Regions from separate parts of the Rothia sp. CCM 9417 genome, predicted to be linked through region 2. Evidence: riboswitches for the same ligand, from Rfam matches in the RefSeq annotation. Region 2 holds a riboswitch; the other holds the start of a gene.

Region 1 (5,289 bases), on a different contig from region 2:
TCGGCTTCGCGCTGTTGGCGGTTCTGGCTCTGATGAGAACACCCCGGGAAGCTAAGAACTAGGTTCTCCTTCCCCGGAGTGCCGCGCTCTCTAGTATTGGACGCTGTCGGTTAGCCTGCCAAGTAACCCATCAACTCATCAGTCAGGGCAGAATCCAGCGCTAAGGGCGTACCGTTCAGGTGGGTCACCGGCGCCAGCAGACGCACCGAGGAAGCCAGCCACACAGCATCCGCTTCGAGCAGGTCTTGGGGGTAAAGAGGGCCATAACCCAGCTCCCAGCCAGCTTGACGGGCCCCCTTAAAAATTGCCCCCTGGGTAGTACCGGGTAGGATGCCGTGGGCAGGCTCAGGGGTATAGAGCACCCGCTGGTCACCACTTCGCTTGGCAACAATGACAGAGGAGGTAGCGCCCTCCAAGATACGGCGGTCATCGGTCACCCAGATAGCATCATCTGCACCGTGCTTACCCACATAGCGCAAGACCGACATGTTCACAGCATAGGAGAGGGTCTTAGCCCCAGCTAGAAGCCAGGGGTAGGCAGAGTCCTCGGCGGGGTCGTGGCCGCGCGGTAGCAACATGGCCCGCACGCCCTCCTGGCGCTGGCGAACAATGGTAGGTGAGGAGGGGGCTACTGTCACCCAGGTATGAGCACCCTCTTCCGGGGTTCCCCGCGAAATAATGATTTTGACGGTGTGCTCTTCGCCCAGTACCGTCTGGGGGCCGGCAAGAGCAGAATCAACGGCCAGTTGCACCGCAGAGCGCAGTTTCTCTTCCTCCGGCAGAGGCAAATCAAGGATTCGGGCTGATCCGGTCAAACGGCTCAGATGGGCCTCGAACTTACGCACCTTGCGGTTGGCAGCCAGCATGGTTTCAAAGACACCGTCGCCGCGAGTGAGGCCCTGGTCTTCAATATTAATCAGCGGTGTGGAGGCATCAACCAGCTCCCCTGCGGGGTTCTGCTGGGTCAGCATTACTACGGTTGTATGAGTCATAGTCTTAAGCCTACTCCTGACCAGGCCCCCAGTAAGAGCGAGATAGCTGGCTTACTGCCAGACCCAGGTCAGGTTCCCGGTGTAAGCGGCCAAAAGATAGCCGCAGACCAATAGCCCAAGGGTACCCAGGGCGAACCAGAGGTCTGCCCACCGGTAGCTGGGCACGCGCGCCCAGGTGCGGGGTCCCGGGCCAAAGCCACGCGCCTCCATAGTGGTCGCTAACCGGCTCCCGCGCCGGATGGCCTGCACCAGCAGAGCGAAGGTCTGCCCGCCCAGGGTGCGAGCGCGAAGCCAGAGCGTATCTTGGGACCCCAAACCTCTAGCCCTTCTAGCCTGCCCCAGGGTATTCCATTCGGCCATCATCAACCCCACCAGCCGCAGGGCTGCCAGGGCACCGAGCACGAACCTGGCCGGTAGCTTGAGACTCTGGGCTAGGGAGTCTGCAATATCGGTCGGGTCGGTGGTTGCTATGAGGAAAATGCCGGGCAGTAGCATAGCTAGCCCGCGAAGCATCAGGGCTATGCCTACCGCCGCTGATCCGGTGCTCACCCAGAGAGGGCCAAAGTGCAGCAGGGTGCTGCCGGTTTTTTCTGCTAGCAGGGAGGTGGACCAGCCCGAGAGCAGGGCGCCAAAGAGCACGGGCCAAAAGCGACCCAAGAGTGCCAGGGGGCTAAGTCCCAGCAATCGCAGGGCCAGTAGCTCTAGACAGAGCACCGTCAAGGAGGTAACCCAGTCCTGAGTTAAAAGTAGCCCCAGGGTCAGGGCGAAGGTCGCCCCCAGTTTGACTCCGGCGTTGATTCTACCGAGGGCGCCTTGCCGCTCAGCGGTGGCGGCAAAGGGATCATAGGCCACGGTTTCCCCCTCCTTCTAGGCTGTAGGTATCCCCGCCCAGGGCGGCAACATAGTCGGCATCGTGAGTGATAGAGATGACTGCCGTACCTGCTTGGATCAGCTCTCGGATGAGGGTGACCAGTTCCTTCCAGGTTCGAGCGTCCTGGCCGAAAGTGGGCTCATCCAGTACCAGGATTTTAGGCTGGGTCGCTAGCGCGGTAGCCACCGAGAGCCTGCGCTTTTCACCACCGGAGAGCGTGAAGGGGTTGGCCTCTTGCAGGTGGGTAAGCCTCAAGCGTTCTAGGAGCTGGTCGGTAGCCTGGGCCAGGGAGGCTTCATCGAGGCTTTGCTTGCGGGCCCGTGCCAGGTGGCGGGGGCCAAACTCCAGTTCAGCTCTAACAGTGGGTGCGATGAACTGTTGCTCTGGGTCTTGGAAGACCAACCCAATTCGATCGGCCAGTTCAGCTGCTGGCCAGCTGGCTATGTCCGACCGATAGCGCTCAGCCAGATCACCGGTCAGGTGGGGGTGGGCAATGACCTGCCCGGCCACCGGGTAGAGCAGGCCGGTCAGGGTCAAAGCCAGGGTTGATTTGCCACAACCGTTGGGGCCTAGCAGGGCTAAGTGACTGCCAGCGTAGAGCTGAAGGTTGATACCCTCAGCAACTACAGGTAGGTCTAGGGTAGGTTTTTGACCCGATGCCAGGGCACGAGCGCGGTGCTTGAGCTGGCGACGGCTGGGGTAGGCGCGAGTAAGGGTCAAGTCACGGGCTTCTAGCACAAGTGGACCCAGCGCAGGGCTGTCCTTTGTGGGTGCCGGTGGGTGCGGCTGGTAGCCTGGCACCCAGACACCAGCATCAATGAGTTCCTGGCCTGCCTGGCTGAGCACGCGTTCAGGTGGACCATCGTGGCTGATACCGCCCTTGGCACCGAGCACTATGATCCGGTCCATGTGCCGAGCCCAGATATCCAGGCGGTGTTCGATAACAACAAGGGTTGAGCCTGTCTCTTGGCAGGCTGCCACCACAGCGTCTCGAACCTCTATGACGCCTGCGGGGTCCAGGTTGGCGGTTGGCTCATCGAGCAGCAGGGCGCCTGGGTTCATGGCTAGGATGCCGGCTAACCCCAGCCGTTGCTTCTGCCCGCCGGAAAGGGCCGATGTTGACCGGCTGTAGTCTAGGTGGCCTAAACCCACGGCCTTGAGGGCGCTTTTGACCCGCTCCCAGATCTGGGTGCGGGGGACGGACAGATTCTCGGGGCCAAAAGCGACGTCATCACCAACCCTGGCTAGGACCACGGAGCTTTCCGGGTCCTGTTGCATGAGCCCGCAGGTCCCGCGTGATTGGGCGGGAGTCAGGCCGTTAACGGACAGCTCCCCCAACTGGGATTGGCCGTCTTCGTCTTCTAGCAGGCCACCTAAGGCCTGGAGCAGGGTGGTTTTACCAGCACCGGAGGGGCCCACCAGGAGCACCTTCTGACCGGGTTCAATCTCGAAGGTCAAGTTAGAGAAAGTGGGCTTGGGCCGCCCCGGGTAGTGCCACCCGAACTCCCGGGCCCGGAAGTGGGCCCCCCGGCCTCTTGACTCTGGGCCGGGGGACGCAAGCTGATGATCTTCTGCGGTCAACGCCCTAGCCCTTTGAGCTGGCTGGTCCGCCCCGGCGGGAAGGCCTGCGAGCGGCCCGCCCTGCTGCCAGGGAATCTAGCGCGCCGGTTGAGACCAGACCGCGCACCAGCAACCAGGAGACCAGACCGGCCAGAACCAGGCCCGAGATCATAGAGCACAGAACATAGATGACTGCTTTTTGACCCACCATCTCACCGGCATAGTAGATGATGATTTCTGAGATCCCCATAGCGGCACCTGAGGCTAAACCGGCCAGCATGGCGGTGGCGAGGTTCCAGACCTTGTAGAAGAAGATCAGGAATATCAGCTCAGCACCCAGGCCCTGAACTAGGCCAGAGATTACTACAGTGAAGTTGTAGTGGGTGCCCAAGAGGGCCTCGATGACTGCCGCCAGAAGCTCAGTGTAAAGGGCTGCACCGGGTTTGCGGATGACCAGGGCACCCAGCAGACCCGCAAGTAGCCAGACACCCCCGGCTAAGGGGGAGTATTCAGGGGCCAGGGCTAGGGTGGTAGTGATGGCGGAGTAGCCAAAATTTGACCAGAGCCAGAAGATCAGGGCGCAAGCTACGGCCAGCACCGATGCTACGACGATATCGTTGACGCGCCAGGTGAGCGCGGATTTCTTGGACATAAAGCCTTCCTTTGGTGAGAACAGCAAAGGGGGCATGCACCGGCGCACCTGGGTACGCCTATTTACTTCGACTCCCTAGCGCCGGTACTAACCGGATCAGGTTGGAGGGTCTGCATGTGCACTCTCAGCGCCAGTCTGGCGCTCCCCTGTCGTTTATGGTTACCCGCCGGTCATAGAGCGGGGTCCCAAGCATGGAACCCTTCCAGTATAGAGCAAGCCGGGATACCCACGAAAAATGAACAGTTATCCAGGCTGCGGGACTTCCCTAGTGTCTTTGTGCATAAGCTACAGCAATCATGAGGTGGCTCATGATCCACCCATCGACGGTAAGGAAGGTGAACTGCCGCGCCCTCCACATTCCACTACAGCGGCTGAATAAAGGCCCCCAGCACAACACTGGTTACTATCCATTCATTCCAGGCATTGTGAAAAAATAAGACCGAAACTGGGAGTTTCTATTTTTATAATCAGACTCGTGTCTATAAAAACTACTCTTTAGATACTCTAGGGCTAGCAATTATTTTGCCTATCACACCAAGGGGTAGTTCCTGGAAGGTACCTCCTATTCTTAGCGACAAGTCTATAAACGGCCTCCATGCAGGAACCCAGCAAGGGAAAATTATAGATTCTTGAGAACAGCGACAGGCCGGTAATTCTATCTAAAAACTTCATAAACCCCCTTGCCCCAGTAAAATACTGATGGTTCTCTATGTAAACAATAGATTTACTAAAATCACATGCATATTCTTGCTCGCTAGATTTTTCAAACACCTGGTAAGGAATAAAATCCACCAGCTTATTTCTGTCTAGTTTAATAAGATAATCAACGGTTTTTGTACAAAAACCACAATTTCCATCAAAGATAAACAATTCTTTCATCCAAAAACCTCCATCTTGTTTATCAGCCTAGGCCATACATCCATAAAATACAGGGCATGGCCCCACCAGGAGCACCGTGAGGATTTCCCCCCCCCCCCCCTTACCCGAACACCTCTACCTAAGCCCCTGATAAGCTCTTCAGTCATCAGGAGCAGACCTCGCTCACTTTGCCCGCCCTATACCCCAACCCTAGCGGGCAACTCACACCCTAACAATAAGTACTGATAGTCTTAGGGCAAGGGGCCATCCGGCCCACCACACCAACAGAAGGGATCCCTCATGAACCCCCTCACAAAAATTGCAGGCTCGGCCGCCTCTCTAGGCGGTATCGCCCT
Region 2 (5,289 bases):
AAACCCTAGCCCCTTCAGCTATTGCCTACCCGGGCTATGATCAACCCCAAGCGCTGAGCCTGGAGAAGATTGAGGAACTGGTTGAGGCCTTTGGGGCCGCCGCTGAGCGCGCCCTTGCCGCTGGCTTTGACTTTATTGAAATCCACGGCGCCCACGGCTACCTGCTGACCCAGTTCCTCTCGCCCCTGTCCAACGAGCGTACCGATGAGTACGGCGGTAGCCTGGAGAACCGTGCACGGTTTATCCGCAGGGTAGTCCGGCTTATGCGTTCACGCATCCCAGAGACTATGCCCCTGCTGGTGCGTCTGTCGGCCAGTGAGTTTGTGGAGGGCGGTATCACGCCGGAGGAAACCGTTCAGGTGGTGCAGTGGCTCAAAGAGGATGGCCTTGACATGGCCGATGTGTCTGCTGGCGGTAACTGTCCGGCTAAGATTAGGGTCTTTGCCGGCTACCAGACCCCGCTGGCACACCAGATTAGGCAGCAGGCCGAGATTCCTGTGGCGGCTGTTGGCATGATTAACTCACCCCGTCTGGCTGAATACATTGTGGGCTCTGGACAGGCCGATATTGTGCTGGTGGGCCGTGAGGCCCTGCGTCGCCCCTCCTTCGCACTGGAGTGGGCGCAGGAGCTTAAAGAAGACATTGACTACTACCCGGCCCAGTATCAGCGGGCCTGGAACACTCGGCGCTAACAAACCTTTGCGAGCCGGAGCTTCCTCTCTTGGGTGCTCCGGCTCCTGCACTTGCTCGAGATGGGCAGTAGACTAGAGAAGGTGACGACTACGCCCGATTACACCACCGATTCTTTTGAGCTACCCGGCGTACCCGACGCTTTCCAGCGCCTGTGGACGCCCCACCGCCGTGCCTACGTCAAAGGCGGTCAGAAGGACTACACCGAACAGACCTGCCCCTTTTGTGAAGCACCGGGCCGCAGTGATGATCAGTCACTGATCGTACACAGGGGTCAGCACGCTTTCGTCATTCTAAACCTCTACCCCTATAACCCCGGGCATCTGCTGGTCTGCCCCTACCGTCACATTCCTAACTACGATGACGCCACACCCCAGGAAACCGCTGAAATTGCGGCGCTGACCCAGCAGGCTATGGGCCTATTGCGGTCGGTCAGTAATGCCGCTGGCTTCAACATTGGTATGAACCAGGGTAAGGTCGGCGGGGCCGGTGTTGCCGATCATCTGCACCAGCATCTTGTTCCCCGCTGGAGCGGTGATACTAATTTTCTGCCGATTGTTGCCGGCACTAAAACTGTTACCCAAACCCTGGATGAGATTCGTACCTTGCTGGCCGATCACTGGGCTCAATCAAGGCACTAAATGCACTGTACTGTGCGCCAAAAATCGTGCTAAAAGTCTAGAAGAGGCGCGGTTCGCTACTTTCCTTGTGAATGAGCCCGCCCACTCTGGCACAGGCTTTGTTTGAGAGCGTGGCGGTATTGACTAAGAAGGTTTCTTCCGGGTTGCCGGTGTGGGCTGTTAGGAATTTGCCGGTACCGCCGGTGACGTAGAAGCCGTGCTCACCCTCGGTCAGTGAGGGGTAAGCATACAGCGGTTCGGGGTTTTCTGCCCGTAAAGAGGCATAAGCCCGCCCCATAGCCAGTGAAGGCACCCAAGGCTCAGCCAGTGGCTGGAACCCGCTGATAGTGTCAGCGGCATCTTCAAGTGCCCAGGTGGCGGCCTCGACTGCCATATAGTGGGCTGACTTAATCTCTGCGGGGGTCAGCGGGTTCACCCAGGAACGGTACTTGGTGGAGGCGTGTTTAAACTGGCTCAGGTTAGCATCCCGGGACACGAAATCTTCTAGCTGACGCACAATGATGCCGGTCTGCGCGCGGGCAATAATCGTGGCTGTAGCAACCGCTTGATCGTCCAGACGGCGCGGATTGGAGTGGAGCGAAGCGGTACCGACCTTTGAGGTGGCATCGGGAAAGGTCGCAATATAGAGAAAATGCTCTAGGTTAACGTAATCTAACGCTGCCGGGGTCATCTGCGCCCCTAAATGCACCCGATGGATGGGGGCAAACTCGTCGCGGGCCAGGCAAGTGGGGCACTGCTTACCTTTTGGCACCAGGGCGGAGCTGGGGCAGGGCAGGTGAGTAAAACCAGGCCCTTCGGTCTTGGCTTGGGCATAACCGGTGCAGTAGGTTCCCGCAGATTCTTCCCCGGGCTGTAGAACCCGAACCCCTAGGAAGGCTCCCGGAGTGATAGGTAGGGTATGAACCTGCCCCGCTGGCTTACCGGCTTGGAGAGGTTCAACTGTCAGAACCGGGGCGCGCTCCCGCCAGGTGATATCTCGCCACACAAAATCGTGCCCCATAAGAACATCATCGAGAAGACCGTACACCGAAAAGCCCCTTTTCCCTTGCCTGCTGGCTGAGTTACCAGGTTATCTTATGCCCCGAGTAGTGGAGGCAGGCCCTGGCGGAGCTGGTGAGCAGCCTTGGAAACATCGAAACTCTGGGTGAGGGCGCGAACCACGACGATCCGGCTGGCTCCTGCCTGTACCACCTGGGGCAGGCTTTCCTGGTTGATAGAGCCAATAGCAAACCAGGGTTTGCGCGGTTGCTGGGCGGCGATGTAGCTGATGTAGTCTAGGCCAGCGGCCGGACGGCCGGGCTTGGTGGGAGTTTCCCAGACCGGGCCGCAGGCGAAGTAGTCAACCTCGGGGTGACTCAAAGCTGCTAGACCCTGGGCCGGTGTGTGCGTTGATAGGCCCAAGAGCACATCGGGGCCTAGCAAACTACGGGCCTGATTGGGTGTCAGATCGGTCTGGCCCATATGGAAAATATCTGCCCCTACCAGTGCGGCAATATCGGCCCGGTCATTGACTGCAAAAAGCTTGCCCGCCCGGTGGGCAATCTCTTTTAGTAGCGCGAGTGCTTCAAGTTCTTCATTGACCGGCAGGGTCTTATCGCGCAGCTGGATAATATCCACGCCCCCGTCAAAAGCCTTGGTCAAAAATTCTGTGAGGTCCCCCTGCTCGGTTCGCGCATCAGTGCACAGATAGAGCTGAGCCGCGGCCAGTAATTCAAGGCCTTGAGCGCGCGTATATGACGGCTCTGTGACGTTAACAAAATTCTTTTGGGGCATTTTTACCTCCCGAGTCACGTATCTATTTTTTTCAGACACTGTTACTTCCTATACTAGGGGCAGAACATACGGGAGCGTGCGGCACCTGTGCCCAAAGCGCGCTGAGAGGGCGAAAGCCGACCGTCAACTTGATGCGGGTCATGCCGCCGGAAGGATCTGTTCACCATGTCCAGTACCCTGCTCAACTGCCAGAAGGAACCAAGGATAGGTTCTTCGGGGCAAGACCCTGAAGCGACACCACCCGAGCAGGCCGACATCGTCCTTATCGGTGGGGGAGTCATCGGGCTCAGTACAGCCTGGCATTTGCTCCAGGCCGGACGGCAACCCATTGTGTTAGACCCGCACCCGGGTAGCGGTGCCTCCTTTGCCGCCGCCGGAATGTTGGCCTCTATCTCAGAAGTGCAGTACCGCCAAGAGGCCCTGCTCCCGCTGATGCGTACCTCCGCCCAGCTCTACCCCGAATTTGTCGCAAGGTTAGAGGCCACTAGCGGCCAGAGCGTCGGGTGGAGGCCCACCGAAACCCTTGTGCTGGCCTTTGATCGGGCCGATGCCCAGCACCTGACTGAACTTGCCACCTACCAGCAAGAACTGGGGCTCACACCAGAGCCCATCGGAGCCCGAGCTGCTCGCCGCCATGAACCTGTCCTCAGCCCCTCGCTAGCCGGAGCCGTTTCCATAGCCCAAGACCACCAGATAGACCCACGCCGCCTGATGCGTGCCCTTGACCAAGAGCTTGCGGGAAGGGTTATTCGTGCAAGTGCGCAGGGCATCACCCTAGAAGACGGTACGGTTACCGGTGTGAGCTGGGTTGATGCCGATGGGAACCAAGGGAGCATGGCCAGCACCCAAGTGGTAGTTGCCAACGGGCTTGCCGCAACCCAACTGCACGGCCCGGACTCGCTAGAAAGTCTGCCGCTGAGGCCCGTCCACGGCGATATTCTGCGCCTAACGGTCCCGCCCCACCAACGGCCCTTCCTCACCCGGACCATCCGAGGGGTTGTCCGGGGCAACCCCGTCTACCTGGTTCCGCGCAAGGACAACACCCTGGTCCTAGGAGCCACCATGCGAGAAGACCAGCAAACCGGACTGAGCGCAGGCGGAATCTACCAGCTCCTGCGCGACGCCCACGAACTCGTGCCCGCCCTGACCGAACTCGAAATACACGAGGCCACAGCGCGCGCCCGACCGGGAACCCCCGATGACATCCCCCTCATCGGCCAGCTCACCCACCGGGGCCAGCCAATCACCGGCGCTCTGCTAGCCACCGGCTTCTTCCGCCACGGAATCCTCCTGGCCCCCTGGGCTGCCCAGCTCATCACCCGCCAGCTCACCGGCCAGACCACAGAACAAGACTTGGCAGACCTAGCTACCTGCAACCCCTACAGGTTCGCTCAACCCGATACTCTCTAACCCTGACACTCTGCTAAACCCGCCCCTGCCCTCAAACCGAAAGGCACACCCGTGAACATCCTGCTCAACGGCCAACCCACCACCCTCCCCGAAACAGCAACCGTGCTCACCGCCGTCGAACACCTCCACGGCAGCTCACTAGCCCAAGAAGACGCCCGCCGAGGAATCGCTATAGCCCGCAACCAAACCGTCATACCCCGAAGCACCTGGCAAGACACACCGCTAGCCGAGGGCGACACACTCGAAGTCATCACCGCAGTCCAAGGAGGCTAGTACCATGACCGGCATCAAGGACCAGCTCATTATCGACGGAGTAAGACTCAACTCCCGGCTCATCATGGGAACAGGCGGAATCACCTCCCTGACCAACCTAGAAGAAGCCCTCACCGCATCGGGCACCGAACTCACCACCGTAGCCCTACGCCGCTACACACCCACCACCAGCGAATCACTCTTCTCCATCATCCAACGCAAGGGCATCAAAATCCTGCCCAACACAGCCGGCTGCTACACCGCCAGAGACGCCACCCTCACCGCAGAACTCGGCAGAGAAGCACTCGAAACCCACTGGGTCAAACTCGAAGTCATAGCCGACGAAACCACCCTGCTCCCTGACACCCTCGAACTACTCGAGGCCACCGAACAGCTCGCCTCACGCGGCTTCACCGTCTTCGCCTACACCAACGATGACCCCATCGTGGCACGCCAACTCGAACGCGCCGGCGCAAGCGCCATCATGCCCCTAGGCGCACCCATCGGCACCGGCCTAGGAATC

Evidence for each region. A riboswitch is a leader RNA that binds a small molecule or an ion and turns the genes downstream of it on or off. The one in region 2 is predicted to bind thiamine pyrophosphate.
Region 1: it holds a riboswitch for thiamine pyrophosphate, as region 2 does, so the genes downstream of both, ACN082_RS06135 (ECF transporter S component) here and thiO (glycine oxidase ThiO) in region 2, are expected to answer to the same signal.

What each region holds. Positions count from the first base shown of each region.
Region 1 covers NZ_JBLXXT010000003.1:188,255-193,543, forward strand. The annotation lists gene ACN082_RS06115 (multidrug effflux MFS transporter) at 1-62, shown strand, start outside; gene ACN082_RS06120 (aminotransferase class IV) at 111-992, opposite strand; gene ACN082_RS06125 (energy-coupling factor transporter transmembrane component T family protein) at 1,044-1,844, opposite strand; gene ACN082_RS06130 (ABC transporter ATP-binding protein) at 1,834-3,444, opposite strand; gene ACN082_RS06135 (ECF transporter S component) at 3,449-4,075, opposite strand; TPP riboswitch at 4,131-4,233, opposite strand; gene ACN082_RS06140 (thiol-disulfide oxidoreductase DCC family protein) at 4,586-4,954, opposite strand; gene ACN082_RS06145 (DUF4235 domain-containing protein) at 5,234-5,289, shown strand, end outside.
Region 2 covers NZ_JBLXXT010000002.1:190,531-195,819, forward strand. The annotation lists gene ACN082_RS04350 (NADH:flavin oxidoreductase/NADH oxidase) at 1-692, shown strand, start outside; gene ACN082_RS04355 (HIT family protein) at 774-1,331, shown strand; gene ACN082_RS04360 (hypothetical protein) at 1,369-2,358, opposite strand; gene thiE (thiamine phosphate synthase) at 2,406-3,104, opposite strand; TPP riboswitch at 3,163-3,277, shown strand; gene thiO (glycine oxidase ThiO) at 3,270-4,514, shown strand; gene thiS (sulfur carrier protein ThiS) at 4,566-4,787, shown strand; gene ACN082_RS04380 (thiazole synthase) at 4,792-5,289, shown strand, end outside.